One region of the Sphingomonas sp. LR59 genome, then DNA from elsewhere that is predicted to be linked to it. Evidence: predicted binding sites of a transcription regulator. Region 1 holds the regulator's gene; each other region holds the start of a gene.

Region 1 (7,120 bases):
ACGATGGCCATGACAGCCGTCGCCGCCCCTAGCATGCGTCCTTGGCGGCGACAAATGGGCGTGCCGCGATGGGGGGCTGTCGTGGGGCTTGCCGTGGAGCGCGGGGGGCTGGCGGTCGAGCGCTGGCTGGAGGCGGAGCGCGACCAGCTGGTGCTGTGGCTGCCGGTGATGCTGGGGGTGGGATAGCGCTGTGGTTTGCGCTGCCCGACGCGGCGGCATGGTGCGTGATGTTGCTGCTGCTGGTGGCGAGTGGGTTGACTTGTCTGGCCGTGGGGCAGGGCGGGCGTGCGGCGCGCGCGCTGGCGATTGGTCTGCTGACTGCGGGGCTCGGTCTTGGGCTGATCTGGGCTCGGTCGGAATCGGTGGCACGACCGGTGTTGGGCGGCCCGACGATCGCGAGCTTCTCGGCGAAGGTTGAGGCGATCGAACCGCTGGTGGCGCGGAAATTGGTGCGATTGACGGTTCTGCCACTTGGCAAAGGTGTGGAGACTAATGGGCAGCCGGTTGCCTTGCCTTACCGGGTCCGCGTCAACCTCGCGGAGACCGATGCGCCTAAGCTGCTCGGGACCGGGGCAGTCGTACACCTGCGCGCTCGCCTGATGCCGCCGCCTTTGCCAGCGGTGCCAGGCGCCTACGACTTCGCCCGGGTTGCGTGGTTCGGCGGTATCGGCGCGACGGGACGCGGTTTTGCACCGGTTGCTGTGACGACGCCGAGCGGATCGGGCGCCGGCATTCGCGTCGCTCTGTCGCACCATATCGTCTCGCGACTGGACGGCAGCGCAGGCGGCATAGCGGCAGCGCTCGCAACGGGTGACGTTGGTGCGATCAGCGAAGAGGATTCGGAGGCGATGCGCCGGGCGGGCCTCGCACATCTGCTGTCGGTTAGCGGGTTGCATATCACCGCGGCGGTGGCAGCGACGATGTTGATCGTGCTGCGGCTACTGGCGCTCAGTCCTTGGCTGGCGCTTCATGCGCGACTGCCGCTGATCGCTGCATTGGCGGGTGCGGCGGCGGCGATCGGCTATACCTTGCTGACCGGGAGCCAAGTGCCGACGATCCGGTCGTGCGTGGCCGCGTTGCTCGTGCTGGCGGCACTGGCGATGGGACGCGAGGCGATGACGTTGCGGCTCGTCGCGGCGGGAGCGGCGTGCGTCATGCTGGTATTGCCCGAATCGGCAGCCGGACCGAGCTTCCAGCTGTCGTTCGCGGCGATCACCGCGATCATGGCGCTGCACGAGCATCCTGTGATCCGCGCGTTCTTTGGTCCGCATGACGAAGGACGCGGGCGCAAACTCGCGCGGGGTGTCGCATCGCTGCTGTTGACGGGCCTGCTGGTCGAATTCGCGCTGATGCCGATCGCGGTCTATCATTTCCACAAGGCGGGGCTGTACGGCGCGTTCGCCAACATCGTCGCGATCCCGCTGACGACGTTCGTGGTGATGCCGCTGGAAGCGTTGGCACTGCTGCTCGATGCGGGCGGTCTTGGCGCGCCGATCTGGTGGCTGGTCCAACGCTCGCTCGATGCGTTGCTCTGGCTGGCGCATATCGTCGCCAGCGCTCCCGGCTCGGTGCGGTCGTTGCCCGCGATGCCGACGGCGGCGTTCGCGCTAATGATCGTCGGGGGATTTGGATTGCGCTCTGGCGGACCCAGTGGCGACGCCTCGGGCTGATGCCGCTGGCGGCCGGCGCGATCTGGGCGCTGACCACGCCAGCGCCTGACGTTCTGGTGACGGGAGACGGTCGCCACGTCGCGGTACGAACCGCGGCGGGGCTGGCGATGCTGCGCGACCGGGCGGGCGACTATACGCGCGACATGCTGGCCGAGAATGGTGGGGTGGATGGCGAGCCGCTCCTGCTCGCGGACCAACCCGATGCCCGATGCAGCCGCGATCTGTGCGTCACAGATATCGCTGGACGAGGACGGATGTGGCGCATCCTAGCGACCCGCAGCGCCTATATGGTTCCGATTGCAGAGTTCATCGCCGCCTGCCGCGGCGCCGATGTCGTCGTCAGCGACCGCGGTCTGCCGAAACGTTGTGCGCCGCGGTGGCTGAAGCTGGATCGTCGTGTGCTCCGGCGGACGGGCGGTGTCGCGCTGACCTTGGGGAGCGGGACAGTCGTGACCATCCTGAATGCAGACGATCGTCACCCCTGGCGCGATCCGCCTCTCCTCGAACGCACCGCGCACTCGTTCAAGCCGGGACATGGCAGGTTTCATAACGCAGCGTCAGCGTTTCGCGCCAGCCGAGGCCGTCAAAAGTAGAATGTTCACGCGAAGGCGCAAAGGCGCGAAGGTGATGCGATTCGGGAGACATTCACACCTCCATGAACGATAAGTCGACGTCGGTTTTTCGGTGGTCTGCGAAGGCAAATAGACGCCGATCTAAGCACCACATCTTCGCGACTTTGCGCCTTTGCGCCTTTGCGTGAACAAAATCATCCGTAGCCGTATGCGATCCCAGCGCGAAGAATTGGTTCACGCGGAGCCGCGGAGAAGTTTTTTACGATGGATGAATCGGGCTGGCTATTGTTCGGTCTTACTGCCGCAGGCATTGGAACAGCTTCGTCTCTCGCCGAACGCAATACCTCCCCGTCTCCGCGTCTCCGCGCGAACAAATTCTTCGGCTGTGTGGGTGATTGGCGACGAAATGTTCGCGCAAAGGCGCAGAGGCGCAGAGATTGAGGGTTCGAGTCGAAGTCGCGCTTATGCATCGGAGCGGGAGAGGGGCTTCCGGACGCTTGGCGGTCCTTGCTTGGGCATGTCGAAGAACTGTTCCCGACAGCTCCGAGTATCGAGTATATCGCTTAGTCTGCCGATCAGACGCGGTCACCGTCGCTAGCGGGAACGAGCGACTTAGCTCACCAGCTTGAGCGGGCGCTTTTCCTTAGCAACTAAAAACCGTGATCGGCCTGCGTCGCTGTGGCGCAGGCCGGTCCCGGTCATTCAGTCATAGCGGCGGAGGATGCCGGATAGTTTGCCTTGGACGCGGACTTGGGCGGGGGCGTAGCGTTGGGGGTCGTAGGCTCGGTTTGCAGGGTCGAGGCGGACCATGGCGCCTTCGCGGCGGAAGTATTTCAGGGTGGCTTCGCTGTCTTCGATCAGGGCGACGACGATCTCGCCGTCTCGGGCGGTCTCGGTGCGGCGAATCAGGGCGTAGTCGCCGTCTAGGATACCGGCCTCGACCATGGAGTCGCCGGAGACTTCGAGCGCATAGTGTTCACCCGAACCCAGCAGTGCGGCGGGGACGGCCAACATCGTGCTGCCTTCGAACGCTTCGATCGGGACGCCGGCGGCGATGCGGCCGTGGAGGGGGATCTCGACGACGTCGTTCGCTGGCTGTGGCGCGGTAGCGGGCGCGGGCTTTACGTTCGACGCCTTTGATGGCGCCTTTTTCTCGGCACGCTCGGGCATGCGAAGCACTTCGAGTGCGCGCGCGCGGTTCGGCAAGCGGCGGATGAAGTTGCGCTCCTCAAGCGCGCTGATCAGACGGTGGACGCCCGACTTCGACTTGAGGTCGAGGGCGTCCTTCATCTCCTCGAACGACGGCGAGACGCCGGTTTCGTTAAGGCGATCATTGATGAAGCAGACGAGTTCGTGCTGCTTGCGCGTGAGCATGGCGGTTCTCCGTCCGGAACAGACTGGGAACTTCTATGGAACATAATTAACGCCGTCAAGCGCTCGTGTTACGCGATCACGAGGATTTCCGCCGATTCGCCCTCCCTTGCCGCCGGGGCGTCGCCGGGACGGACGATGAGGCAGGTCGAGCGTGCGAGCGTAAGCAGCATCGAACTGTCCTGGATCGTCGAAGCATAGGCTTTGCCGTCGCGCAGTTCGGCGCGGAGATAGTCGGTGCGGGCGTTGTTGGCGGGCAGGTCTTCGCCGAGCAGCGCGTGGGTCGACTGGGGGAGCGGGTCGCGCGCGCCCGCCATGTGCGCGACGACGGGTTTAACGAACAGCGTCGCGGTGACGAACGCGGAGACCGGGTTACCGGGAAGGCCGAGCACCATCATCTCGCCGATCCGGCCGGCCATCATCGGCTTGCCGGGGCGCAGCGCGATCCGCCAGAAATCGATGGTGCCGCCGGCGGCTTCGATCGCCGGGCGGACGAGGTCGTGGTCGCCGACCGATGCGCCGCCGGTGGTGACTAGGAGGTCTGCCTGAACGCTTGCGAAGGCTTTGCGGAGGATCTCGAGATTGTCGGGCAGGATGCCGAGATCGATGATGTCGACGGGCATGTCGGCGAGCATCGCGGCGAGCATGATGCCGTTCGATTCGGGGAGCGCTACGCCGTCGGTGGTGGAGCCGGGGGGACGAGTTCGTCGCCGGTGGCGGCGACGGCGACGCGGATGCGGCGGTTGACGGTGAGGCTGCCGTGGCCGCCGGTTGCGGCGACGGCGATGCGGGCGGGGCTGAGGCGGTCGCCGGCGGCGATCAGGCGGGTGCCGGTGGAGAAATCGAGGCCCTTGCGGCGGGTGTTGCGGCCGAGCGTCGGGGGGCCTTCGCCGGCTAGGATCAGGGTTGCGCCGTCACGCTCGGCTTCTTCCTGGACCATGACCGTGTCGGCGCCGTCGGGCATGGCGGCGCCGGTGAAGATGCGGGTGGCTTCACCTTGGCCGACCTTGCCGGTGAAGGGGCGGCCGGCGGCGCTTTCGCCGATGACGGTCCAGGGGCCGGGGAGGTCTTCGAAGCGGATCGCGTAGCCGTCCATCGCCGAGAGGTCTGCGGCGGGCTGCGTGCGGCGGGCGAGGATGTCCTCGGCGGCCCAGCGGCCGGCGGCTTCGCGCAACGTCACGGTCTCGTAGCCGACGCGAGGGGCCATGGCGAAGAGGCGGGACTGGGCTTCGGCGACGGGGACTAGGGTCATGCTTTTGGCTCTGATATTACGTGGTTTTCCTGCTGAAAGTGCAGGAAGTTCACACGCTGGGAGACTTTTGGCGGGCGCAGTTCTGGGGTTCAGGTTTGGAACGGTCTCGTCCGGTAGAAGGTCCGGCGGGAGGGTGTGAGTTTCGGCCTTGTCTGGCGCTTTGCCATGGGTTTGGGGTGTAGGACAGGTGTTGTCGGGACTGCGGCTGCTGGCAGGGCGGTCCGTCGCAGCTACTGCCTCCTTGTTCTCCCGCGAAGGCGGGAGCCCAGTCTGGGTCCCGCCTTCGCGGGGAAACAGGGGTTGGGCGGAGGGCGGTCGCTGTAATGTTGGCCTTCCCAATTGGGCCCCGGCCTTCGCCGGGGTGGTGCTAGTTCGCCGGGGTGGTGCCACTTCGCTGGGGTGGTGCTGGTAGGTTGGTGCCGTTTTTTCCAGGTCGGCGAGTGGATGCGGATGATGGCCTTCGCGTCCTTCGAACCTCTGGCCAGCGCGGGTTCATCCGGTGTGGGGCTTTGTTTGGGGAAAGAGACACCAGATCAGTATGATGACGCGTAATCAGCCTCGGGCGAGAGACAGGATCGGGGCGGCGGTGGGCGCCGTGCTGTTGCCGGGGGTGCTGGGCTATGCCCTGCTCAGTGGGCTGGTGGTGTCGATGCCGGCGGCGGTGAGCGATGCGTTGAAGGTGTTCGATGCGGCGCCGCCTCCGCCACCGCCGCCCGAGGAGAAGGTCAGGCCTCGGCCTTCGCCTAGCCGGAAGCCCGAGGGGGCTGCGTCGCCGCCTAATTTGAAGTCGAAGGCTACCGAGGTGGTGGCGCCGCCGCCGGTGGTGCCGGTTGTGGTGCCGCCGCCTGTCGTGATTGCGGAGAAGGCGGGGGTGGGGGCGCAGGCTACGGCGGGCGCTTCGGATGTGCGCGGGCCGGGGACGGGGAGTGGCGGGATCGGCAATGGCACCGGGAGCGGTGGGTATGGCAATGGCGACGGCGGGGGTGGTGAGGAGACGCCGCCGCGGTGGCGCAAGGGGCGGCTGAAGGACTCCGACTATCCGGACGACGGTGCCGAGACCGGGATCAGAGGGCGCGTATTCGTGCGGTACGTGGTCGAAACCGATGGGCGAGTCTCGCGGTGCCGGGTGACCCGGTCGAGTGGGAGCCGGGAGCTTGATGCACTGACGTGTCGGCTGATCGAGCAGCGGTTTCGGTATGATCCGTCGCTGGATGCGGCAGGGCGACCGGTGGAGTCGACGATCGTGGAGAGCCACGACTGGTCTATGGATGACGATTGAAGTCCAAAGCTACGCGCGTTCTGCTTGGCTTGCCCTCACCCTCGCCGCCTTTGGCGTCTATCCCTCTCCCCGTTGGGGAGAGGGTTTTCTTCTACGCGGCCCAGTTGCCGGATTTGCCGCCGGACTTTGCGCGGACGCGGATGTCGGTGAGGACCATCGTCTTGTCGATCGCTTTGGCCATGTCGTAGATCGTCAGGAGCGTGACCGTGGCGGCGGTGAGCGCTTCCATCTCGACGCCGGTCTTGCCTTCGGTCGAGGCGGTGGCGGTGGCGGTTACGCCGGTTTCGTCCACCACGAGGTCGATTTCCACCTTGGTCAGCGGGAGCGGGTGGCAGAGCGGGATGAGGTCGCTGGTGCGCTTGGCAGCCATGATGCCGGCGACGCGCGCGACGGCGAGGACGTCGCCCTTTTTCGCGGTGCCGGCGCCGATCGCCGCGGCGGCTTCGGCGGACATGGTGATACGGCCGGAGGCGATGGCTTCGCGTGCGGTGACCGCCTTGCCGCCGACGTCGACCATTCTTGCCGCGCCGGCTTCGTCGATGTGCGTCAAGCCGGTCACCCGACGAGCGCTCGGGTGGCGGCTTCGACGTCGTCCTGGCGCATCAGCGCTTCGCCGATCAGGAAGCAGTGGATGTCGTGCGCGGCCATCGCGTCGAGTTCGGCGCGCGTCGTGAGCCCGCTCTCGGCGACGAAGGTGCAGTCCTTCGGGGCTTTGCCGACGAGGTCGTAGGTGCGCTGGAAATCGACCGAGAAGTCGCGCAGGTCGCGGTTGTTGACGCCGATGAGGCGCGACTTGAGCCGCAGCGCGCGCTCCATCTCGTGTGCGTCGTGGACCTCGACCAGCACGTCCATCCCGCATTCGAGCGCGGAGGCCTCGATCTCGGCCATCTGGATGTCGTCGAGTGCTGCGACGATGATCAGGATGCAGTCGGCGCCGATCGCGCGCGCTTCGGTCGACTGCCACGGGTCGACCATG
Region 2 (7,120 bases), 1.0 Mb from region 1:
GGCAGCGGGTGCTCGTCGATCATGTAGATCGGCTTCAGGCCGAGCTGCGTCATGCGCCAGTCGGCGATGAAGCGGATGTACTTCTTGATCTCCTTGGGGGTCATGCCGTTGACCGGGCCCATCTCGAAGGCGAGGTCGATGAAATTGTCCTCGAGGCGGATCGTCGTCTGGCAGACGTCGGCAATGTCGTCTTTCACCGCCTTGGTCAGGCACTGGCGCTCCTGACAGAAGGTGTGGAACATCTTGATGATGCCCTCGCAGTGGAGGCTCTCGTCGCGGATCGACCAGGTGACGATCTGGCCCATGCCCTTCATCTTGTTGAAGCGCGGGAAGTTCATCAGCATCGCGAACGACGCGAACAGCTGGACGCCCTCGGTGAAGCCGCCGAACATGGCCAGCGTGCGCGCGATGTCCTCGTCGTTGTCGACGGTGAACTTCTGCATGTAATCATGCTTTTCCTTCATCTCGGCATATTCGAGGAAGGCGCCGTACTCGCTCTCGGGCATGCCGATGGTGTCGAGCAGATGGCTGTAGGCGGCGATGTGGACCGTCTCCATGTTGCTGAACGAGGTCAGCATCATCTTGATCTCGGTCGGCTTGAACACGCGGCCGTATTTCTCGTGGTAGCAATCCTGCACCTCGACATCGGCCTGCGTGAAGAAGCGGAAGATCTGCGTGAGCAGGTTGCGCTCGTGATCGCTGAGCTTCTGCGCCCAATCGCGGCAATCCTCGCCCAAGGGCACTTCCTCGGGGAGCCAGTGGAGCTGCTGCTGGCGCTTCCAGAACTCGAACGCCCAGGGGTATTCGAACGGCTTGTACTGCTTGGAGGCGTGGAGGAGGGACATGGTAGGCCTTTCGGAAGATGGGTTTTATAGCGGGAAACTGGTGGGATCAGGTCGCGTGTTTCATGTCTCGGTGCTCCATTGCCACATCGCGGCGGCGGACATTGCGAGGACGATCGCGCCCGAGGTGAGCATGATGCCGATCATGCGGAACGCGTAGGTCTGTTGCTCGGTGATGCTCGGGCTGCGCAAACGGAGCAGCATCGCGGTGCCGACGATTCCGAGCACGCCTGCGACCACGAACATGATAGCTGAACCATACGTCATGCGACCAACTCGCCCGGCGCGCGTTCAGCACCCGAACCCCAAACAGGAGAACGACCATGGTCGATGCAACCAAGATCCAGGAACATGCCGAAGTCATCGGCGCGGACGGCGTCCATGTCGGCACCGTCGACAAGGTCGAAGGCAACCGCATCAAGCTGACCAAGAAGGACTCGGGCGCGCAGGTCGTCGAGGGCACGGGCAGCCATGAAGGGCATCATCACTTCATCTCGCTCGGGCTGGTTGCGGATATCGAGGACGGCAAGGTCCGGCTTTCCGCCAACGCCGACGTGGCGGTGACGTTCGAAGAAGAGGCCTGACGCGAACGCGGTGCGTATCGAACGCGCCGCATAGCCAACCCGAACCCCGGTCCGCTTCGCGCGGGCCGGGGTTTTTGCGTCAGGCGCGCCCCGGTCCGTGATGCACGGGCCGGGGTCACGCTTGAACGCCGAGAGGCCTTACTGGCAGGCAAGGCACTCATCGTAATCCTTCGACTCGACGTCGATCTGGCGCAGGTCGATCGTGTTGTCCGCCTCGACGCCGCCGGCGAAGCCCGCGCGCTGGACCGACTTCGAACGCAGGTAGTAGAGCGACTTGATGCCGAGCTCCCACGCGCGGAAGTGAAGCATGAGCAGATCCCACTTCTCGACGTCCGCCGGGATGAACAGGTTCAGCGACTGCGCCTGGTCGATGTACGGCGTACGATCCGCGGCGAGTTCGAGCAGCCAGCGCTGATCGATCTCGAACGACGTCTTGTAGCAGTCCTTTTCCTCGACCGAGAGGAAGTCGAGATGCTGGACCGAACCGCCTTGTTCGAGGATCGAGTTCCAGACGGCGTCAGAATTCTTCGACTTCTCGCTCAGCATCTTTTCGAGATACGGATTCTTGATCGAGAAGCTGCCCGACAGCGTCTTGTGCGTGTAGATGTTCGCCGGGATCGGCTCGATGCACGCCGACGTGCCGCCGCAGATGATCGAGATCGACGCGGTCGGTGCGATCGCCATCTTGCAGCTGAACCGCTCCATCGCGCCGACATCGGCGGCATCGGGGCAGGGGCCACGCTCGATCGCGAGCTGCATCGAGGCTTCGTTGGCCTGGCTGCTGATGTGCTTGAACATGCGCAGGTTCCACGACTTCGCCATCGCGCCCTCGAACGGGATGCCGCGTGCCTGGAGGAAGCTGTGGAAGCCCATCACGCCGAGCCCGACCGAGCGCTCGCGGCCCGCGCTGTAGGCGGCGCGTTCCATGCCGGGCTCGTGGCGGTCGATATAGTCCTGCAGGACGTTGTCGAGGAAGCGCATGACGTCCTCGATCAGGCCCTTCTCGTCCTTCCACTGATCCCACGTCTCGAGGTTCAGCGACGACAGGCAGCACACCGCGGTACGCTCGTTGCCGAGGTGATCCTTGCCGGTCGGCAGCGTGATCTCCGAGCACAGGTTCGAGGTCGAGACCTTGAGGCCGAGCTCGCGGTGATGCTTGGGCATCGCCTTGTTCACGTGATCGGCGAAGACGATGTACGGCTCGCCGGTCTGGAGGCGGGTCTCGACGAGCTTCTGGAACAGCGAGCGCGCATCGACGGTGGCGCGGATCGCCTGGTCCTTCGGCGAGCGGAGATGCCATTCCTCGCCATTGCGGACGGCTTCCATGAAGTCGTCGGTGATCAGCACGCCGTGGTGGAGGTTCAGCGCCTTGCGGTTGAAATCGCCCGAGGGTTTGCGGATTTCGAGGAATTCCTCGATCTCGGGGTGCGAGACGTCGAGATAGACCGCGGCCGAACCGCGACGCAGCGAACCCTGGCTGATCGCGAGGGTCAGCGAATCCATGACGCGGACGAACGGGATGATGCCGCTGGTCTTGCCGTTGAGGCCGACCGGCTCGCCGATGCCGCGGACATTGCCCCAATAGGTGCCGATGCCGCCGCCGCGCGAGGCGAGCCAGACATTCTCGTTCCAAGTGTCGACGATGCCGCCGAGGCTATCGGGGACCGAGTTGAGGTAGCACGAGATCGGCAGGCCGCGGCCGGTGCCGCCGTTCGACAGAACGGGGGTGGCGGGCATGAACCAGAGCTTCGAGATCGCGTCGTAGAGACGCTGCGCGTGGCCGGCGTCATCTGCGTACGCGGAGGCGACACGGACGAACAGGTCCTGGTAGCTCTCGCCCGGGAGCAGGTAGCGATCCTTCAGCGTGTCCTTGCCGAATTCGGTCAGCAGCGCGTCGCGGCTGTGATCGACCTCGACCGGGTAGATCTGCGCGCGCACGGAGTGGCTGTCCTGCGCCTGGCGCGGGGCCTTCGGAGCCTCGGCTTCGATGGTGGGGGCTGCTTGTTCGATCGTGTCTGTGGTCATGTCGCTATCCCGGCTGCTGTCTCTGAAATCCATCGAAACCGCTCCTAGTGTTCTGTATTCGTTCGAATCGGTCGCCTGTCGCCATGCTACCATCGGACGGCCCCTAACGGGAGAACAAAAAGTGACCATCGCGGCGGTGGAAGGCGCGCTTACGGTCATATCGCACAGGACTATGCGAAGGTTGTTCTACCAGCGATTGGGTCCGCCCCCGAACGCAACCCCAAGAGATTGTGCCAAAGCGCGATGAGACGCAAGGGGGTGCGGGGGTGTCGGGGGTTCGGTTCGTCGTGTTCGTGAGCGGGTTGAGCGAGCCGAGGATTCGCGACGCGTGGAGTTCTGCGGGGTTCGCGATGTGCAAGGGAACGGGGCGGGAACGAAAAATTATTTCAGGGGTCAAAGTGGCAAATGTTGCTTTGGTTGTAACGCAGGGCGGGGGGGCGTTGAGTGACTTCCGCCGTTTCTAGTTCCCCCGCGGAGGCGGGGGCCCAGGAGCCGCGAGCGTCGTCCTGCGTGATTCCTGGACCCCCGCCTTCGCGGGGGAACGGGAATTGTTCGGGATCCCGCCCACACCACCACCACCACCCCGGCGGAGGCCGGGGTCCAATTGGGGGACGTCGCCAACGGAGCGCTGCGCGTCGTTACTGCGACCTTTCCATTTGGGCCCCGGCCTTCGCCGGGGTGGTGGCATTGGATGGGGGTTCTGGCTCAGCCCTCGATGATCGTCCGGATCTGCGTGGCCAGCGCCTCCATCGCGAACGGCTTGGTGATCATCGACATGCCCGGTTCCAGGAAGCCCGCCGCGAGCGCGGCGTTTTCCGCATAGCCGGTCATGAACAGCACGCGCAGCCCCGGGCGCATCGCCCGGCCGGCGTCGGCGACCTGGCGGCCGTTCAACCCCGGCAGGCCGATGTCGGTGACGAGCAGGTCGATCCGGTCCATCGTCCGCAACCGTTCGAGACCGGTGGGGCCGTCATGCGCCTCGACCGCCTGATAGCCGAGCTCGCCGAGCACCTCGACGATCAGCGACCGGACGACCGTATCGTCCTCGACCACCAGCACGACCTCACCCGCGTCGGTGGTGTGATCCTGCGTCAGGCAGGGCAGCGCCTCGTCCTGCTCCGCTTCGCCGTAATGGCGCGGCAGATACAGCTTGATCGTCGTGCCCTGGCCGACCTCGCTGTAGATCCTCGCATAGCCTTCCGACTGGCGCGCGAAGCCGTATATCATCGACAGGCCGAGCCCGGTGCCCTGGCCGATCGGCTTGGTGGTGAAGAACGGCTCGAACGCCTTGGCGATCGTGTCCGCGGACATGCCAGTGCCGGTGTCCGAGACGCAGATGCAGACATAGCTACCTGGGCGGACGTCGCGCTGACTGGCGATAAAATGGTCATCGAGCAGCGCGTTGCCCGTTTCGATCGTCAGCTTGCCGCCATGCGGCATCGCATCGCGCGCGTTGATGACCAGGTTGAGCAGCGAATTCTCGAGCTGGTTGGGATCGCACAGCGTCGTCCAGAGGCCGGCGGCGAGCACCATCTTGAGCTCAACCTGCTCGCCGATGGTCCGGCGGAGCAGGTCCTCCAGCGATGCGATCAGCGGGTTGACCTTGACCGGGCGCGGATCGAGCGGCTGGCGGCGCGAGAAGGCGAGCAGGCGGTGGGTGAGCGAGGCCGCGCGGTTGGCGGCGGCGGTGGCGCCGGTGATGAAGCGGTCCAGTTCGCTCACGCGGCCTTGCGCGACGCGGCGCTGGACGATCTCCAGGCTGCCGGTGATGCCTTGCAACAAATTGTTGAAGTCGTGCGCGATACCGCCGGTGAGTTGGCCGACCGCCTCCATCTTCTGTGCCTGGCGGAGGGCTTCCTGTGCCTCGACCAGTTCCTGCGTGCGATCGCGGACGCGCTGTTCGAGGTCGGCATTAAGCGATTGCAGATCGCGTTCGAGCATCTTGCGATCGGTGACGTCCGCGCCCTCGACGAACACGCCGACGACCGCGCCGGTCGCGTCGCGGATCGGTTGGTAGACGAAATCGACATAGCGATCGTCGATCGGGCCGCCGGGTTCGGCCTGGACCGCATACAGCATGCCGCGCGCGGTAAAGGCGTCGCCGCTCGTGAACACGCCGTCGAGCAGGTCCAGAAACCCCTGTTCGACCGCGTCGGGCAATGCCTCGGCGACCGTGCGTCCCAGCACTTCACGGTGGCCGATCAGCTTGTCGTAGCCGGGGTTGGTCAGCTCGAACCGGTGCTCGGGCCCGCGCAGCATCGCCATGAAGGTCGGCGCCTGCGCGAACATCTGGCTCATTCGCTCGCGCTCGTCGCGCAGTGCGCGTTCGGTCTGGACTCGCTCGGTGCTTTCGTAGGTTGAGCAGAACATGCCGGCGACCGCGCCGCTTTCGTCGCGCACCGGCGAATAGGAGAAGGTGAACCAGGTCTCCTCGTCATAGCCCTTGCGATTGGTGACCAGCGGCAGGTTTTCGAAGAACGACGCCTTGCCGCCGAGAGCGCGGTCGACGAGCGGGCCGATGTCCGACCAGAGTTCCGACCATATGACATCGAGCCGACCGCCGAGCGCGGCGGGGTGCTTGTCGTAGAGGATCCGCGCGTAATGATCGTTGTAGAGGAAGCCGAGTTCGGGTCCCCAGGCGACGCACATCGCGAATTCCGAGGCAAGCATCAGCGAGACGATCGACCGCAGCGATTGCGGCCATTGCTCGATCGGCCCCAACGGAGACGTCGACCAGTCATGCGCGCGGATCATCGCGGCCATCTCGCCGCCGCCGGTCAAGAAATCGGCCTCGGCCGTCTGTAGGGTCATCTCAAATTCCTGCCGGGTCGCACGCCAGGCCGAATTTTACTCCGGGGTGCGTTCGATACGGCGACGCGTCGCACGTTTCTACCGGTTCGCAGGCAGGTCGGCGGGTCATCGGCACAGCTCGTCCGCCAAACGCGTCAGGCTGTCGACGCGATAGTCCCAATCCTGCGCGGCATCCGCATCGGGTGCAGGGCGGCCGCCATATTCCTGAGGGCGGTCGACATAGGCGGTCTGCAGGCCGGCGGCGCGCGCCGCAGCGAGGTCGCTGTGGTGCGCGGCGATAAGGCAAAGTTCGCCGGGAGCGATGCCGAGAAACCGCGCGGTGGCGAGGTAGGATTCGGGGAGCGGCTTGTAGACGCGACTGACCTCCGCGCCGAGGATCGCGTCCCAGGAAAGACCGGCACGGCGGGCCATGTCCAGCATGAGCGCGATGTTGCCGTTGCTCAGCGTGACGATCGGGACATCGGCCTTGAGCCGGGTCAAGCCTTCGACGGAATCGGGCCATGGATCGAGCCGGTGCCACGCGTGCGTGAGGTCGACGAGCGCGGCTTCGTCGAGCGTGGCGGGATCGATGGCATGATGACGGAGCAGATCCTCCAGTGCCTCGCGGTGGAGCGTGTCGAGGATCACGAACGGACGGCGACCACTGCGCACTTCTTCCAGCGCCGGCTGATAGCGTTTGCGCCAGCCATCGGCAAAGCGGTGCGGGTCGATATCGCCGCGGTTCAAGCGCGCGAGGAAGGGTGCCGCCTCGCGGGCGATGCCCGAGCGCCAATCGACGACGGTGCCGAAAACGTCGAAGGCCAGGGCTTTGATGGGCGCGCGATGTACCATGGAGGAGAGACGGTGGGGGCGGGGGTT
Region 3 (7,120 bases), 230 kb from region 1:
ACGCGCCAAGGCGATGGCGTTCGCAGGCGGCGCGCTGGTCTTTCCCGGCGGGCGAGTCGATCCCGGCGATCACGCGCTGGCGGCGGTACTCGGGACGGGAGACGCCGAAAGCGCGGCACGGATAGCCGCCGTACGCGAGACGATCGAGGAAGCCGGTCTGCCGATCGGGCTGTCGCCGATGCCCTCCCCGACCGCGTTCGCCCGGATGCGCGCGGCGCTGCATGCCGGGACCGCGTTCGGCGAGGCATTGACGGACGCCGCCGTCGGTCTCGATCTGGATGCGCTGGAATATTTTGCGCGCTGGCGACCGGCGCATGCGCATGCCCGGATCTTTGATACGCGCTTCTACCTGGCGCGGTTGCCGGCGGGCGCCCCCGAAGCGCAGGTCGATGCGACGGAGAATGTCCGGCTGCTCTGGGCGACGGCAGCCGATGTGCTGGCGGAGGCCGATGCGGGGCGCGCGACGATCATCTTTCCGACGCGGCGCAATCTGGAACGGCTGGCACAGTTCGCCGACTTCGCTGCGGCCGTGGAGCACGCGCGCGCGCATCCGGTGCGGACCGTGACGCCGTGGACCGAAACGCGCGACGGCGTCGAGCACCTCTGTATTCCGCACGATCTCGGCTATCCGATCACCTCGGAGCCGATGTCGGACGCGGTGCGCGGCTGACATGCGGACGGTGCGACTGACGCTCGGCTGGCTCGTCGGGCTGGCGATCGTCGCGGCGCTCGGCATGATGCTCTGGTCGGGGCTACGCGGGCGCCCGCAGGATCTGCCCTGGACGCCGCTCGATCTCGGTCAGCCGATCGGGATGCTCACCGGACGAAAGCTCACCGCGCTGACCGAGGATTTCCCGCAATGCCGCGCGCTGCTCGATCGCGCGGGGGTGCGCTACACCGTCCTGCCGCCGCGCAAGGGCGAGGGGCAATGCGGGTATTCGGATGGCGTCAGGCTGACCGGTGGCGCTCGGACGATCGCGTTCCTGCCCGCAGGCCTCGGCGTCGCCTGCCCGGTCGCCGCAGCGCTGTCGATGTGGGAATGGGACGTCGTCCAGCCCGCAGCCCAACGCCATTTCGGGGCGCGCGTTGCCAGTATCGATCATTTCGGGAGTTACAGTTGCCGGCGGATCTACGGGCGCGATGCAGGCACCTGGAGCGAGCACTCAACCGCCGACGCGGTCGACATCGCCGGCTTTCGCCTGACCGACGGCACGCGCATCACCGTCGCGCGGGACTGGAAGGGCGACGACGCCAAATCGGCCTTCCTGCGCGACGTGCGCGATGGCGCCTGCAAGGTGTTCGCGACGACCTTGTCCCCCGACTACAACGCCGCGCACGCCGACCATCTGCATCTGGATCAGGCGAACCGTGGCGCGGCAGGGTGGCGGGCGTGCCGGTGATTGGGACAGTCGTCCATCGCCAATACCACCCCGGCGAAGGCCGGGGCCCAATTGGGGGACGTCAATGGCGCGGGGGCGCATCGTTACTGCGACCTCTCCAATTGGGCCCCGGCCTTCGCCGGGGTGGTTGTGACGCTCGGTCGCAACAGTGTCGAAGGGCTCAACACGACCAGAGGATAGGCCTCAGCTCGCCAGCGTCGTGCCGGAATCCACCTTCTCGACCCAGTACGGGAAAAACGCCGGCTGCCGGTTCGACCAGCCCGACGCCGTCGCTGCCGCCTCACTGATCGACTGAAGCAGTTTCCGCCGCAGTTCCGGGTGCAGATGCGGCAACGCGGCCGCGGCACAGAACGCCGACGGCAACCACGGCCTCACCTCTGCCCCGATCAACCGCTCGTACAGAAACCGCAGCGCCGAAAAGCTCGTCAGCCGCCCCTGCCCCAGATCGAACGCTACCAGGGTCATCAACGGCGCCAGGAATGGTTCGATCGCATCGAGGCCGCTGTCGTCGGGCACCATCGCGCGCAGATCGGGAAGATTATTGTAGAGCCGCGCCTGCGCCCGGATGCTTGCCGCCTCGACGACGTCGCGCGACCAGCGCAGCATCGCGTCCTCGCGGTCGAGCCCTACGTCGAGCGAACGGCGGATGTACCGCTGCGTCGAACTCGGAAAAGCCGCAAATTCCTTCATCTCGGCCAGCGTCATCGAGCCCTGTGCCGGTTTCATTCTGGAAGCCATGTCGTCACCCCGCTCTCGTCAAGGAACCGGCAGACTATGCGCTAGGATGGTTAACAACGTTCCTATCGCGCGTCATCTTTCCGTAACGCCAAGCGACCATGAAAGCTGTTGCACTGCAACAAGGCTGCGATGAACCGAACGAAATCGTGCGATTCGATTGCGTTGCGAGGCGTTTGGGCAACAAAAAAGCGCCGGTCGTTGCCGACCGACGCCTGTTCGTTGAGCAGATGCTCGGGTTACGCCTGCTTTTCGCGCAACGCCCGCTCTGCGTCCTCGTCATAGCCCGAGGACTTGGCCGGCTCGCTGCCCGACCCCGGCTGCGTCGCCGAAATTGGATCGCTGCCGTCCATCGACTCGTCGAGCCCGTTGTCGAGACGGGCGTCGGCGCTGTCGGGGTTCTTCTGCAGGCGCTTGCCGATCGACTTGTCCTGACCCGCTTCCTGACGCGGATCGCGACCGGAGCTCTTGCCTTCTGCATCCTTGTCGTCGGGCGCTACCGAAAGGCTGTCCAGCGCGCTCTTGTCTATGTCGGTCATTGCGACGTCCCTTTTTAATCTTGGCGATGACCAACGGTCGAAGGGGCGGAGCGTTCCTGCGCAAGCGCAACGGTCATCCTGACGATAGTCAGGACCCAGAGCCACAAACGCTCCCCCGGAACCCTGAGTCCTGACTTTCGTCAGGATGACGGAGAGTCGAGCGGCGTCACCCTCACCGTCTGCTCCCAGAGATACGCCTGCCCGAACACCGTCATGAACGCGATATCCGTTGCATCACGCCCGACGCAGACCCGCGCAATATCGCTGCACGTCGCCATCTTGGTCGCATCGATCAGCCGCCAGTCCCCTGCCAGCCACAATTCCGCAACCGCATGGAAGTCGGGCGGATCGACGCCCGGCGCATAGGCCGACACGCAGCGTGCCGGGATTCCGCCGGCGCGCGCCAGCGACACCAGCAAATGCGAATAATCGCGACACACGCCCGAGCGCGACGCGAACGTATCGAGTGCGGTCGTCTCCCCACTGCTCGATCCGCAGCGATAATCGAGCGACTGGTACACCCACTCGGTCAACGCCGCCGCCAGCGGCCCACCTTCCAGCCCGCCGAACTCGCGTGCGACGAAACCCTCGAACCGATCCGACGGACAATAGCGGCTAGGCATCAGATACGGCGTCAGTTCCCCATCGAGCATGCGCGGCGGCGTCGCCGGATACAGCTCGAGCTGAACGCGCTCGCGGTTCACTGCGACGATGGCCTTATATTCGGCGGTAAACCGACCATGCCCGCGCGACCAGCAGCGCTGGCCGATCCCGTCTTCGCCACGCACCGCGCGGATCGGGCTGTCGGACCACAGGGTAAGGGACTCGGACTCGATTTTCTGGTCGGCCATCGCCGCCGCCTCGATCTGGAGAAGCACATCGGCATCCCCCGTGATCCCGTAATCCAGACGCACGTCGATCGAGAGCCGCATTGCGCGTCCCATTCCTGTCTCAAGGCCATAAAGAAAGGGCCCGGCGGTGTCCCGCCGAGCCCTGCGTTCTTACAACCCTTAGCGGGAGTTAGTTGCGGCTGCTACCAAACAGACGCAGCACGAACATGAACATGTTGATAAAGTCGAGGTATAGGCTCAGCGCCGACATGATCACGACCTTGCCAACCATGTCCGTGCCAGCGACCTGCGCGTACAGGCTCTTCGTACGCTGCGTGTCGTAGGCGGTGAGACCTGCGAACAGCAGCACGCCGACGCCGCTGATGACCAGCTGCATGACGCCCGACTGCAGGAACATGTTGATCAGACTGGCGACCAGCAGGCCGACGACACCGATGATCAGGAACGTGCCGAACGCCGACAGGTCGCGCTTGGTGGTGTAGCCGTAGAGGCTGAGACCAGCGAAACCAGCTGCGGTCGCAAAGAACGCACCCGCGATCGACGTGCCGCTATAGACCAGGAAGATGGTCGACATCGACAGGCCCATCAGGACGGCAAAGCCCCAGAAGAGCAACTGCATCGTGCCCGTGGACATCCGGTTTTGGCCGAAGCTCATGCCGAACACGATCGCCAGCGGCGAGAACATGATGACGTACTTCAGCGGGCCGCCGGTCATGAACACCTGCGCGGCGGGCGATTCCGCACCGCCCCACGCGAACAGCATTGCGACGATGCCCGTCAGAAGGACTGCCGAGCCCATGTAGTTATACACGGACAGCATGTACGACCGGAGACCAGCGTCATAGGCCTCGGTACGCTGGCCCGTGGCCGTCGTTCCGAACGGCGCGGCGCGGGGCCGGGGGTCAGACCAATTAGCCATTGTGAAATCAGCTCCTTTGTCCGGCATGGTGCCGGTTACGGTGAATATCGTCTTTTACAGGACGCTTTTCAAGCTGAGTGGTTGCATCGGCGCTGTGGTTCGCGGTTAACCTGCCGCAATTTCCATAGTGCCGTCTTGTTGCCGTTGGCGCTTCATTGGCTATCCATCGGTTTGCTGACTTAATGGGAGCCGACCCATTATTGGCAGGACGATGCGGATATGCCTGCGTCGATGATCCCCGGCAGATACGCGGCGTTGGTATAGAACAGCCCCGTCCCGCAGGTCCGGTCCTCGCTAAATGGTCGCTTATTGTTCCACACATCGCCGCACCGCGCGGGCGTTACCCGCTTGCCCCATGGCCCCCCGTTCCCTACCTGTTCACCGGTGAACCAGATCGCCCAAACGTCCGCGCCGCATGCCGAGCCCCCTATCTCCGCGGCCTCAATCCGCCGCAGCGCGAGGCGGTGCTGACCACCGATGGCCCCGTCCTGATCATCGCCGGCGCGGGTACCGGTAAGACTGCGGCGCTCACCGCCCGGCTCGCGCATTTGATCTTCACCAAGAAGGCATGGCCGTCGGAGATCCTGAGCGTCACTTTCACCAACAAGGCTGCGCGCGAGATGCGCGAGCGGGTCGGCCGGCTGGTCGGCGACGCGGTCGAGGGCATGCCGTGGCTCGGCACGTTCCACGCGATCGCCGCGAAGATGCTGCGTCGCCACGCCGAACTGGTCGGGCTGCAATCGAATTTTACCATCCTCGACACCGACGACCAGTTGCGGTTGCTCAAGCAGCTGATCCTCGCCGCCGACATCGACGAGAAGCGCTTTCCGACGCGCAGCCTCGCTGGGCTGATCGACCAGTGGAAGAACAAGGGGCTCGTCCCCGCCGACATCGATGCGGGCGAGAGCGAGCGCTATGCCAATGGCCGTGGCGGCGAGCTGTACCAGCAATACCAGACGCGCCTGATCGCGCTCAACGCGTGCGATTTCGGCGATCTGCTGCTCCACATGCTCGTCATCCTGAAGACGCACCGCGACGTGCTGGCGCAGTATCAGCAGCGCTTCAAATACATCATGGTCGACGAGTATCAGGACACCAATTCGTCGCAATATCTCTGGCTGCGGCTGCTCGCGCAGGAGCGCAAGAACATCGCCTGCGTCGGCGACGACGACCAGTCGATCTATTCGTGGCGCGGCGCGCAGGTCGAGAACATCCTGAAGTTCGAGCGTGACTTTCCGGGCGCGAAGGTCATCCGGCTCGAACAGAATTACCGCAGCACGCCGCATATCCTCGGCGCCGCATCGGGCGTGATCGCAAACAATGGCGGGCGGCTCGGCAAGCAGCTGTGGACCGAGCGCGATGTCGGCGAGAAGGTGAAGGTCATCGGCGTCTGGGACGGCCCCGAGGAAGCGCGCCGCGTCGGCGAGGAGATCGACATCGTCCGGCGCTCGGGCAAATCCTTGGACGAGGTCGCGATCCTGGTCCGCGCGCAGCACCAGACGCGCGAGTTCGAGGACCGCTTCATCGCGATCGGCATGCCGTACAAGATCGTCGGCGGCTTCCGCTTCTACGAACGCGCCGAGATCCGCGACGCGCTGGCGTATTTGCGCGTGGTCAACCAGCCGGCGGACGACCTCGCCTTCGAACGCATCGTCAACGTCCCCAAGCGTGGGCTCGGCGACAAGGCGGTCGCGCGCATCCACCAGCTCGCGCGCGCCACCGGCACGCCGCTGACCACCGCCGCCGCGCGCATCCTCGATACCGACGAACTGACCGGGGCAGCGAAGAAGTCGCTTGGACGGCTGGTCGGCGACATCGCCCGGTGGCGCGACATGGCGACCAGCCTGCCGCACGCCGAACTCGCGCGGCAATTGCTCGACGAGAGTGGCTACACCGCGATGTACCAGGCCGAGAAATCGGTCGAGGCGACCGGGCGCCTGGAGAACCTCAGCGAACTCGTCCGCGCGATGGAGGAATACGACTCGCTCGGTGCGTTCCTCGAACACGTGTCGCTGGTGATGGACAACGAGGGCGGGGCGCAGGATCCGCAGGTCACGATCATGACCATCCACGCCGCCAAAGGCCTCGAATACGACACGGTCTTCCTGGTCGGCTGGGAGGAAGGCCTGTTCCCGTCGCAGCGGTCCTTGGACGAAGGCGGCGTGAAGAGCCTCGAGGAGGAACGCCGCCTGGCCTATGTCGCGATCACGCGTGCACGCCGGCTGGCTGTCATCATCCACGCCGCCAACCGCCGCATCTATGGCCAGTGGAACTCGTCGATCCCCTCGCGCTTCGTCGCCGAACTCCCCGCCGAGCACATCGACACGGAAACCACGATGTCCGGCGGTGCAAGCCTGTGGCAAGCCAACTGGTCCGACCGCGCCGACCCGTTCGCGGATGTCGCTCGCGGCACCGGCCGCGGTCCCGGCTGGCAGCGCGCATCGGGCACCGGCAGCACCTTCTCCACCAAACCCGCCCGCGTCGTCGAAAGCCGCGCCAGTGCGATCAGCCTCGGCAACAAAGGCCGCGACGACCTGTCGCTCGGCATGCGCGTGTTCCACCAGAAGTTCGGCTACGGCGAGATCGCCGAAATTGAAGGCAACAAGCTGGAGATCGACTTCGAACAGTCAGGCCGCAAGCGGGTGATGGACAGCTTCGTGACCATAGGGTGAAGTA
Region 4 (7,120 bases), 970 kb from region 1:
TTCGGTGTGGTGAAGGAGAGCAAGCATGATGACCACCCCGAAATCGGAAGACCCTGGTTTTGAAACCGACGTCAATGAACTTCCGGACGACAACAAAGGGCCGGAAGATACCTTAGAGGATAAGTCAATCGCTGACGAACAAAAGCCAAGCGATCTTGAGGAAGCGCAGAAGGAAGGCGCGGAAGAGCGAGAAGAAGGCGGCTTATATTAAAATAAGCATGTAGCCGACGTAGGCCCGGAGCGTTAGCCGCCCCGGGCCAATAGCCCGCTCGGATTGCAACCGTGCTTTTGGCACTAAAGCGCTACATCTGCAGTCGTAAGCAGGATTGGTGGCTCACCACCGAGGCGTTTCACAAATTCGCGCTGGGCGATGCGATGAATGTCGCTTTCAAATTCGATGAAGACCTCGACCGCAGTTTCCGGGTCAATTCCTTCCAGCTCTGGGTTCAGCATCTCGGCCAACGCTTCGCTGGTGATCAGAAACTCAACGGGGCCAAAGTCGGTCGCGCCGGTGAAGCCGATGCTGTCACGCTCGGCCACCCAATATCCGTCACCGCGCTCGAACCGGACGCTGGATTTCGCCATAGCTATTACTCCTTTTCGCTTGGGATAGGTGGCAGGTGCTCGGCAATTGCTGCGATAGCCTCGCCAGTGAACGTCGTACTGGAAACTCCTTCGATCTGAACGGGATGATCCGTGGTCAAGGTAGCCGTGTCTCTATGTTCAGGATCCAGCCTGACCCAATCCCGCACCGCGCGCTCAAGGTTCGTCACCTCGGCAATATCAGTTTCACCACGGGGCACGTTTTCCAATGACGCACTCTTCCGCCAGTTGATGTCCGGAGTCTTGGCGCTTTCGCCCCATGTCGCTTCTGTCATTGTCAGTCACCTTACAGGTTTAACGGCTAGAATAGCACAGGCGATCGGGCATGGTCCGCGTCTGCCGTGACCAAGCCTTCAACCCGCATCAATTGCGAGGGGTAGGCCGCGACCAAGTCCTTCAGATCGTCCCAGGGGGCGGTAAGCCACCGATCATAATCGCCGTCGTGTAGGATGACCGGCATGGCCTTGGGGTGGACGAGCGCCACGATCGCGTTCGGCTCTGTGGTCAAGAAGCCATAGGCGTTGTCGCGTTCGGTCGGTCGCCAGATGCCTGCAAACGCAAAGATTGGACGGCTCGGCACGTCAAACCAGTGAAGGGGCTTCTTGCCGTCTTCGCCGGGTGCCAATCCATATTCGGAAAAAGCTGTGACCGGAACGAGACAGCGTCGCGCAGGCGTCATCAACATCGAGCGCCAGAAGCTCGAGTTCAGGTTGCGCACGTTCGTCACGTACTTGGTGAGCTTAACCGCGGGGTCGCGCGCGCTGGGCACCTGCGTCGGTACGCCCCATTCCATCCGCTCGAGTTTACGCTCACCGCCGTCCTGTACGATCACCTTGCCGTAGAACGGCGTCTTCTTTCCGGTCGGAAAGATGTCACCGACGGGGTATTCCTCGTCCCTATCATAAGGAGGCCGGATACCGAAGGTGACCGCAAGGTCAGCTTCCTTCGCCGTCATACGATACCGGTTGCACACGAAGCGTATTCCTAGGGTTGGCGCCGACGAGATGATCCCGTCGGCGCGCGCGGCTTACATCTTGTCTTTCAGCCCCTTGGCGGCCGTGAACGCAACCTTCTTGGAAGCGGCGATCGTGATCGCCTCGCCGGTACCGGGGTTGCGGCCTTCGCGCTCCGGACGATCCTTGACGGTGAACTTGCCAAACCCTGGAATCGAAACCTCCTCACCCTTCACGGCTGCGGCCGCGATCTGGTCGAATACGGCGGTGATCGCCCTCTTCGCATCGGCTTCGTTCGAACCGGTCGCCTCAGCGACGCCCTTGGCCAGGTCACTTACGTTCATGCTATTCGTTCTCCAATGGAAAGACCGGCGGGACCTTAGCCATGGCGAACGACGAGACAAAGACCGGACTGGATGACGCGAGCGTTACGGCGTTTCGCCTCACGCTGGACAACCTCGCGGATCATGACGTCGCCGAAATCTTTGAGGCGGCCGCAGGGCGGGGGCCGATCGCAGATTTGGCGCCCAAGGCAATGCGTGCCCGAAACATCGATCTCTAACGGCCAGCGATGCGCTCGCGCGTGACGCGAGGATCCTCGTAGAGATCGCGGATCGCACGAAGCCGAAAGACATTCCACCAGCGCTGCCAGCGATGCTCGGCTGCATCGTGGATCATATGGCAGCGCTGACATAGCGCCTTGAGGTTCGAAGAGGCGCTGTTGCCCGGATCGTGATCGAGGTGCGCGCAGGCCAGGACGACATAGGTCACCCGGACCGACGCCAGGACGAACCCGGCTTTCATCGAAATACGCTTGCCCCGGTCCGACCGCCAGCACCGGACATCGGCATCCCACCAGCGTCCGTCGCCGAGATGGACCACACGGCGCAGATGGGGCCTGCTGCATCCTTCGCACCGAGCACCCGCGCGATCGAACCGGACCGTCTGCGACAGCTGCCGCCAGTCGATCGGGTAGAGCCAGCGGTTCTCGGGGCGGATCGGCATGACGATTCTATGAGTCAGCCGCGTTCAGAACGAAAGCGAATTCGTTCCGTCCTGTTTACGTTTCGTTGCGCAACCGTTCCGTACGGCGGTGAGCCGTGGTCAAGAGCAAAGAGTCTGAACTGCGGGACATAAACCCAGTTGACCAACGCCATCCGGTAACGGAACATAAAGGGAACATGTAGAGTCTAGAAATCATGATCACCGCCCTCGAGTCCCTCCCGACAACCATCGCCCACCTGCGGACAATCGCAACGCCGGTGGTGGATCACCGCATCATGCCGTTCGGTATCCCTGTGCTCGACGATCGCCTCGCAAGCAGGGGCCTTCGCGCCGGCGCGTTGCATGAGGTCGCCGCGCAAAGCTGTTCGATGGTCGACGATGCCGCAGCAACGCTGTTCCTGACAGGCATCGCCGCGCGCGAGGCGGCGCATACAGGCGGACCGGTGCTGTGGGTAAGCTGTCGCAACGATCTCTATGCACCCGGCCTTGAGCAGGCAGGGCTGGCGCCTGCCGACTTAATCCATGCGCAACCCCGTGACGATGCGGCCTTACTGGCCGTTGTCGAGGACGCGGTGCGCGATGGAACGCCGTCGGCGGTGATCGCCGAGGTAAGCCGGATGTCGATGGTGGCGACCCGGCGCCTGCAACTGGTCGCGGCCGACGCCGACATTCCCGTTCTCATCCTGCGACGCAGACGTAACCGCGACCAGGATCCGCTTGCCGAACCGTCTGCGGCCTGGACGCGCTGGCGCATCGCCAGTGCGTCGTCCGAACGGCTGGGTGTCGCGGGTGTCGGCCGATCGCGGTGGCAGGTCGAGGTCGCACGGCAGCGTGGCGGTGAAGCATTTTCGATGATTTTGGAGGGCTGCGATGAGACGGGTTGTCTCGCTGTTCCTGCCGCACTTGGCCATCGAGCGGCTGAGACGGCTGGACCGGCACGCTACGCGGCCGCCTGAGCGGCCCGCCCTTCAGCTTCCCGTCGACGACGATCCCGGTGCGTGTTCGGTACCGCGGGGCGGCGGGTGGCGGCCGGGTGCGCGGTGGGCGCGCGCTGATATGCCGACCAGGCATGACGTGGAAGGTCAGATCGCAGCGCTGCCCGCGCATGCCAAGCCGCCCATGCGTGAACTCGGCCGACGATCGGAGGCGGCGAACCATCCGTTTCACGGACCAGCGCAAGCCGACAGTCACGACAGGGTCGCGGCGACCGTTGCCGCGTTTCACAGGGCGCCGCTCGCGCTGGTGGGCAAGGTCGGCCGGCGCGAAGAGGTGGTGGCCGCGTGCGAAGGCGCTGCGGCGTTGGGGATCACGATCGGCATGGCCGCGACCCATGCGCACGCGCTGGTGTCCGATCTCGACATCCGTCCCGCCGAGACCGAGGCGGATGCAGCGTTGCTGGATCAACTCGCGCTACGCGCGGTGCGCCGCTGGTCGCCGATCGCCGCGGCCACGCCACCCGATGGACTGTGGCTTGACCTGACCGGCTGCGCGCATCTTCATGGCGGCGAAGAGCGGTTCTGTCGGCGTCTGCGTGCCTTTTGTCAGCGCGCTGGGTTCACGGCACGTGTGGCAGTCGCAGACACACCGGGTGCAGCCCACGCCGTGGCCCGGTTCGGGTCTGCCGACATCGCGATCGTGCCCACAGGGCGGACAGTCGAAGCGCTCAGCGGTCTGCCGGTCGCTGCCCTACGCCTTGCCGGCACGGCCATCACTGCGGCCCGCAAGTTCGGCTTCGAACGCGTCGCCGATCTCCTGCCTGTCGCACGCGGGCCCTTGGCGCGCCGGCTCGGCTTGGCTGCGATCACGCGACTCGATCAGGCCCTCGGCGCCGTCGCCGAACCCATCACGCCGCGCACCGACGAGGTCGTGCCGATCGTCGAGCGCCGATTGCTCGAACCGATCGTCACCGCAGACGCGATCGCGCAGGTCATGGAGGATCTCCTCGACGACATGGCCGAGCTGCTGCGTGCGAAGGGGCTCGGCGTCCGGTCGCTGCGGCTCGGTGGCTTACGCGTCGATGGCACCGAGCAGGTCGTCGCCGTCGGCACCTCACGCCCAACACGCGAGGTCTCGCACCTGTTGCGGCTTATGAAGCTCAGGATCGAGCGGATCGATCCAGGTCTGGGTCTCGAGCAATTCTATCTGGCGGCGCCGCATACCGAGCCGCTTGACGCGGTCGATCTTGGTGCGGTTCTCGCCGGTGAGGTTCTCGTGCGCGATCCGGCCCGTCTCGTCGACGTCGTTGCCGGTCGCATCGGCGCCGACGCGGTGTTCCGGATCGCCCCTGTTGAAAGTCACGTGCCCGAGCGTGCCGTCATGCGCGCCGATCCGGTGGTGGCGCCCGCGGGATGGCCGAAATGGCGGCGACCGACGCGTCTGCTGGCCAGACCCGAACCGCTGTGGGGCGTCATAGCGTTGATGCCCGATCAGCCGCCCCGGCGGTTCGAGTGGCGCGGTCGGCCGCACAAGGTCGTCGCCGGCGACGGCCCCGAGCGGATCCACGGTGAGTGGTGGCGCCGTGACGCGGAAGTGTGGGCGGTCCGCGACTATTACCGGGTCGAGGATGACGCGGGCGGTCGCTACTGGGTGTTCCGGCGTGGCGACGGATTCGTCGAGGATACCGGCGATCTCAGCTGGTGGATGCACGGCGTGTTCGCATGACAGACTATGTCGAACTCCAGGTCCTCACGCACTTTTCACTGCTGCGCGGCGCATCGAGCCCCGAGGAGCTGTTCGCGGCCGCGGCGTTGCTCGGCTATCCGTCGATCGGGGTCAGCGACATCGGCACCGTCGCAGGCGTGGTGCGCGCATGGGAAGCGCAGAAGGCGACAGGCGTTCGCTCGATCGCCGGCACGCGCGTCAATCTGTCCTGCGGCCGACAGTTGCTGCTCTACCCGACCAACCGCCCCGCCTGGTCGCGCCTGACGCGGTTGCTGACCGTCGGCAAGAAGCGGGCAGGGAAGGGCGGGTGTCTCCTCCACTGGCATGACCTCGAACCCTGGTCGGAGGGCATGATCGCCATCCTGCTGCCGGTTGAGCCGGACGAGGATAATCTGGCCGCGCTCGCTGACCTGAAGACGGTCTATGGCCGTCGCGGGTATATGGCGCTGTTCCAACGGCGCAGGCCGGACGATGCCGTGCGGATCGATGCGCTGGCGCGGCAGGCGGGCGGCGCCGGCGTTCGTGCAGTGGTGACGGGCGATGTCCTCTACCACGCGCCGGAAGAGCGGCTGCTGCAGGACGTCGTGACGGCCGTGCGCGCGAAATGCACCGTCGACGAACTCGGCTACCGGCGCGAGGTCAATGCCGACCGAGCGCTCAAATCCCCCGAGGAGATGGTCCGGCGGTTCAAGGCGTATCCCGATGCGCTGCGTGCCAGCACCGACATCGCGCGTCTGTGCACCTTCGATCTGGGTGAACTGGCCTATCAATACCCGCATGAGCGGCTGATCGACGGGCTGACCGCGCAGGAGGCCCTGCAGAAGCTGGCGGAAGACGCCGTCGGCGTGATGTTCAACGGCGCGGTGCCGGCTGCCTATGCCGAGCAGATCGCCCACGAGATGCGGCTGATTGGCGAGCTTGGCTATGCGCCGTATTTCCTGACCGTCTACGCGATCGTCCGCGAAGCCCGCCGGCGCGGTATCCTCTGCCAGGGCCGGGGCTCCGCTGCGAACTCCTGCGTTTGCTTCGTGCTTGGCGTCACCTCGATCGACCCGATCAAGCATGAGTTGCTGTTCGAGCGGTTCGTAAGTGGCGAGCGCCGCGAGCCGCCCGATATCGACGTCGACTTCGAGCATGAGCGTCGCGAAGAGATCATCCAGTGGATCTATGAAACCTATGGCCGCAACCACTCGGCATTGACTGCGGTCGTCACTCGCTACCGGGCGCGCGGCGCGGTGCGCGACGTCGGCAAGGCGCTTGGCCTGCCCGAGGACCTGACCTCGTCATTGGCCGGCCAGGTATGGGGCTGGTCGGCCGAAGGCGTCGGCGAAAAGCAGGTCAACGAATTGAACCTCGACATCGGCGATCGTCGCCTGCGCCTCACGCTCGAGCTAGCCCGCAAGCTCATCGGCGTGCCGCGCCATATGTCTCAGCATCCAGGCGGCTTCGTTCTCACCCATGACCGTCTCGACGATCTCGTCCCGATCGAACCCGCCGCGATGGAAGACCGCCAGATCATCGAGTGGGACAAGGATGACATCGATGCGCTGAAGTTCATGAAGGTCGACGTGCTGGGTCTCGGCATGCTCGGCTGCATGAATCGCGCCTTCAACATGCTCGAGGTGGACAAGGGGCTTCGGGTCGGTTTGGCCGATCTGCAGGACGATGATCCCGACGTCTATGCGATGATCTCGAAGGCCGACACGCTCGGCACCTTCCAGATCGAAAGCCGCGCGCAGATGAGCATGCTGCCGCGCATGAAACCGCGGCGCTTCTATGATCTCGTGATCCAGGTCGCGATCGTACGACCGGGACCGATCCAGGGCGACATGGTTCACCCGTATCTGCGTAGGCGTGAAGGGCTGGAGAAGCCGGAATACCCGCGGCCCGAATTGCGC

What was found. The regulator LexA, encoded in region 1, represses DNA repair genes until DNA is damaged. The targets are predictions, from matches to a motif close to GTTCCNCNCTTGTTCT.
Region 2: QP164_RS12530 (ribonucleoside-diphosphate reductase subunit alpha) is a predicted target of LexA. The motif match lies at 3,563-3,578, and genes of this name have one in related genera.
Region 3: QP164_RS08840 (ATP-dependent helicase) is a predicted target of LexA. The motif match lies at 4,745-4,760, and genes of this name have one in related genera.
Region 4: QP164_RS03440 (ImuA family protein) is a predicted target of LexA. The motif match lies at 2,722-2,737, and genes of this name have one in related genera.

Annotation. Positions count from the first base shown of each region.
Region 1 is NZ_JASPFL010000001.1:1,696,724-1,703,843, reverse strand. Features, by position in the region: gene QP164_RS07665 (ComEC/Rec2 family competence protein) at 156-1,670, shown strand; gene QP164_RS07660 (hypothetical protein) at 1,670-2,263, shown strand; gene lexA (transcriptional repressor LexA) at 2,945-3,616, opposite strand; partial or broken gene QP164_RS07650 (molybdopterin molybdotransferase MoeA) at 3,685-4,865, opposite strand; gene QP164_RS07645 (energy transducer TonB) at 5,452-6,144, shown strand; gene moaC (cyclic pyranopterin monophosphate synthase MoaC) at 6,236-6,703, opposite strand; gene trpC (indole-3-glycerol phosphate synthase TrpC) at 6,700-7,120, opposite strand, start outside.
Region 2 is NZ_JASPFL010000001.1:2,700,985-2,708,104, reverse strand. Features, by position in the region: gene QP164_RS12545 (ribonucleotide-diphosphate reductase subunit beta) at 1-845, opposite strand, end outside; gene QP164_RS12540 (hypothetical protein) at 906-1,109, opposite strand; gene QP164_RS12535 (DUF2171 domain-containing protein) at 1,166-1,426, shown strand; gene QP164_RS12530 (ribonucleoside-diphosphate reductase subunit alpha) at 1,565-3,451, opposite strand; gene QP164_RS12525 (ATP-binding protein) at 4,157-6,262, opposite strand; gene QP164_RS12520 (haloacid dehalogenase type II) at 6,368-7,093, opposite strand.
Region 3 is NZ_JASPFL010000001.1:1,927,857-1,934,976, forward strand. Features, by position in the region: gene QP164_RS08810 (NUDIX hydrolase) at 1-670, shown strand, start outside; gene QP164_RS08815 (extensin-like domain-containing protein) at 672-1,400, shown strand; gene QP164_RS08820 (hypothetical protein) at 1,584-2,138, opposite strand; gene QP164_RS08825 (hypothetical protein) at 2,375-2,674, opposite strand; gene QP164_RS08830 (transglutaminase-like domain-containing protein) at 2,815-3,606, opposite strand; gene QP164_RS08835 (Bax inhibitor-1/YccA family protein) at 3,695-4,444, opposite strand; gene QP164_RS08840 (ATP-dependent helicase) at 4,819-7,116, shown strand.
Region 4 is NZ_JASPFL010000001.1:724,921-732,040, forward strand. Features, by position in the region: gene QP164_RS03405 (hypothetical protein) at 26-211, shown strand; gene QP164_RS03410 (DUF1488 family protein) at 295-585, opposite strand; gene QP164_RS03415 (hypothetical protein) at 591-878, opposite strand; gene QP164_RS03420 (SOS response-associated peptidase) at 905-1,576, opposite strand; gene QP164_RS03425 (HU family DNA-binding protein) at 1,631-1,900, opposite strand; gene QP164_RS03430 (hypothetical protein) at 1,942-2,118, shown strand; gene QP164_RS03435 (hypothetical protein) at 2,115-2,561, opposite strand; gene QP164_RS03440 (ImuA family protein) at 2,756-3,517, shown strand; gene QP164_RS03445 (Y-family DNA polymerase) at 3,432-5,222, shown strand; partial or broken gene QP164_RS03450 (error-prone DNA polymerase) at 5,219-7,120, shown strand, end outside.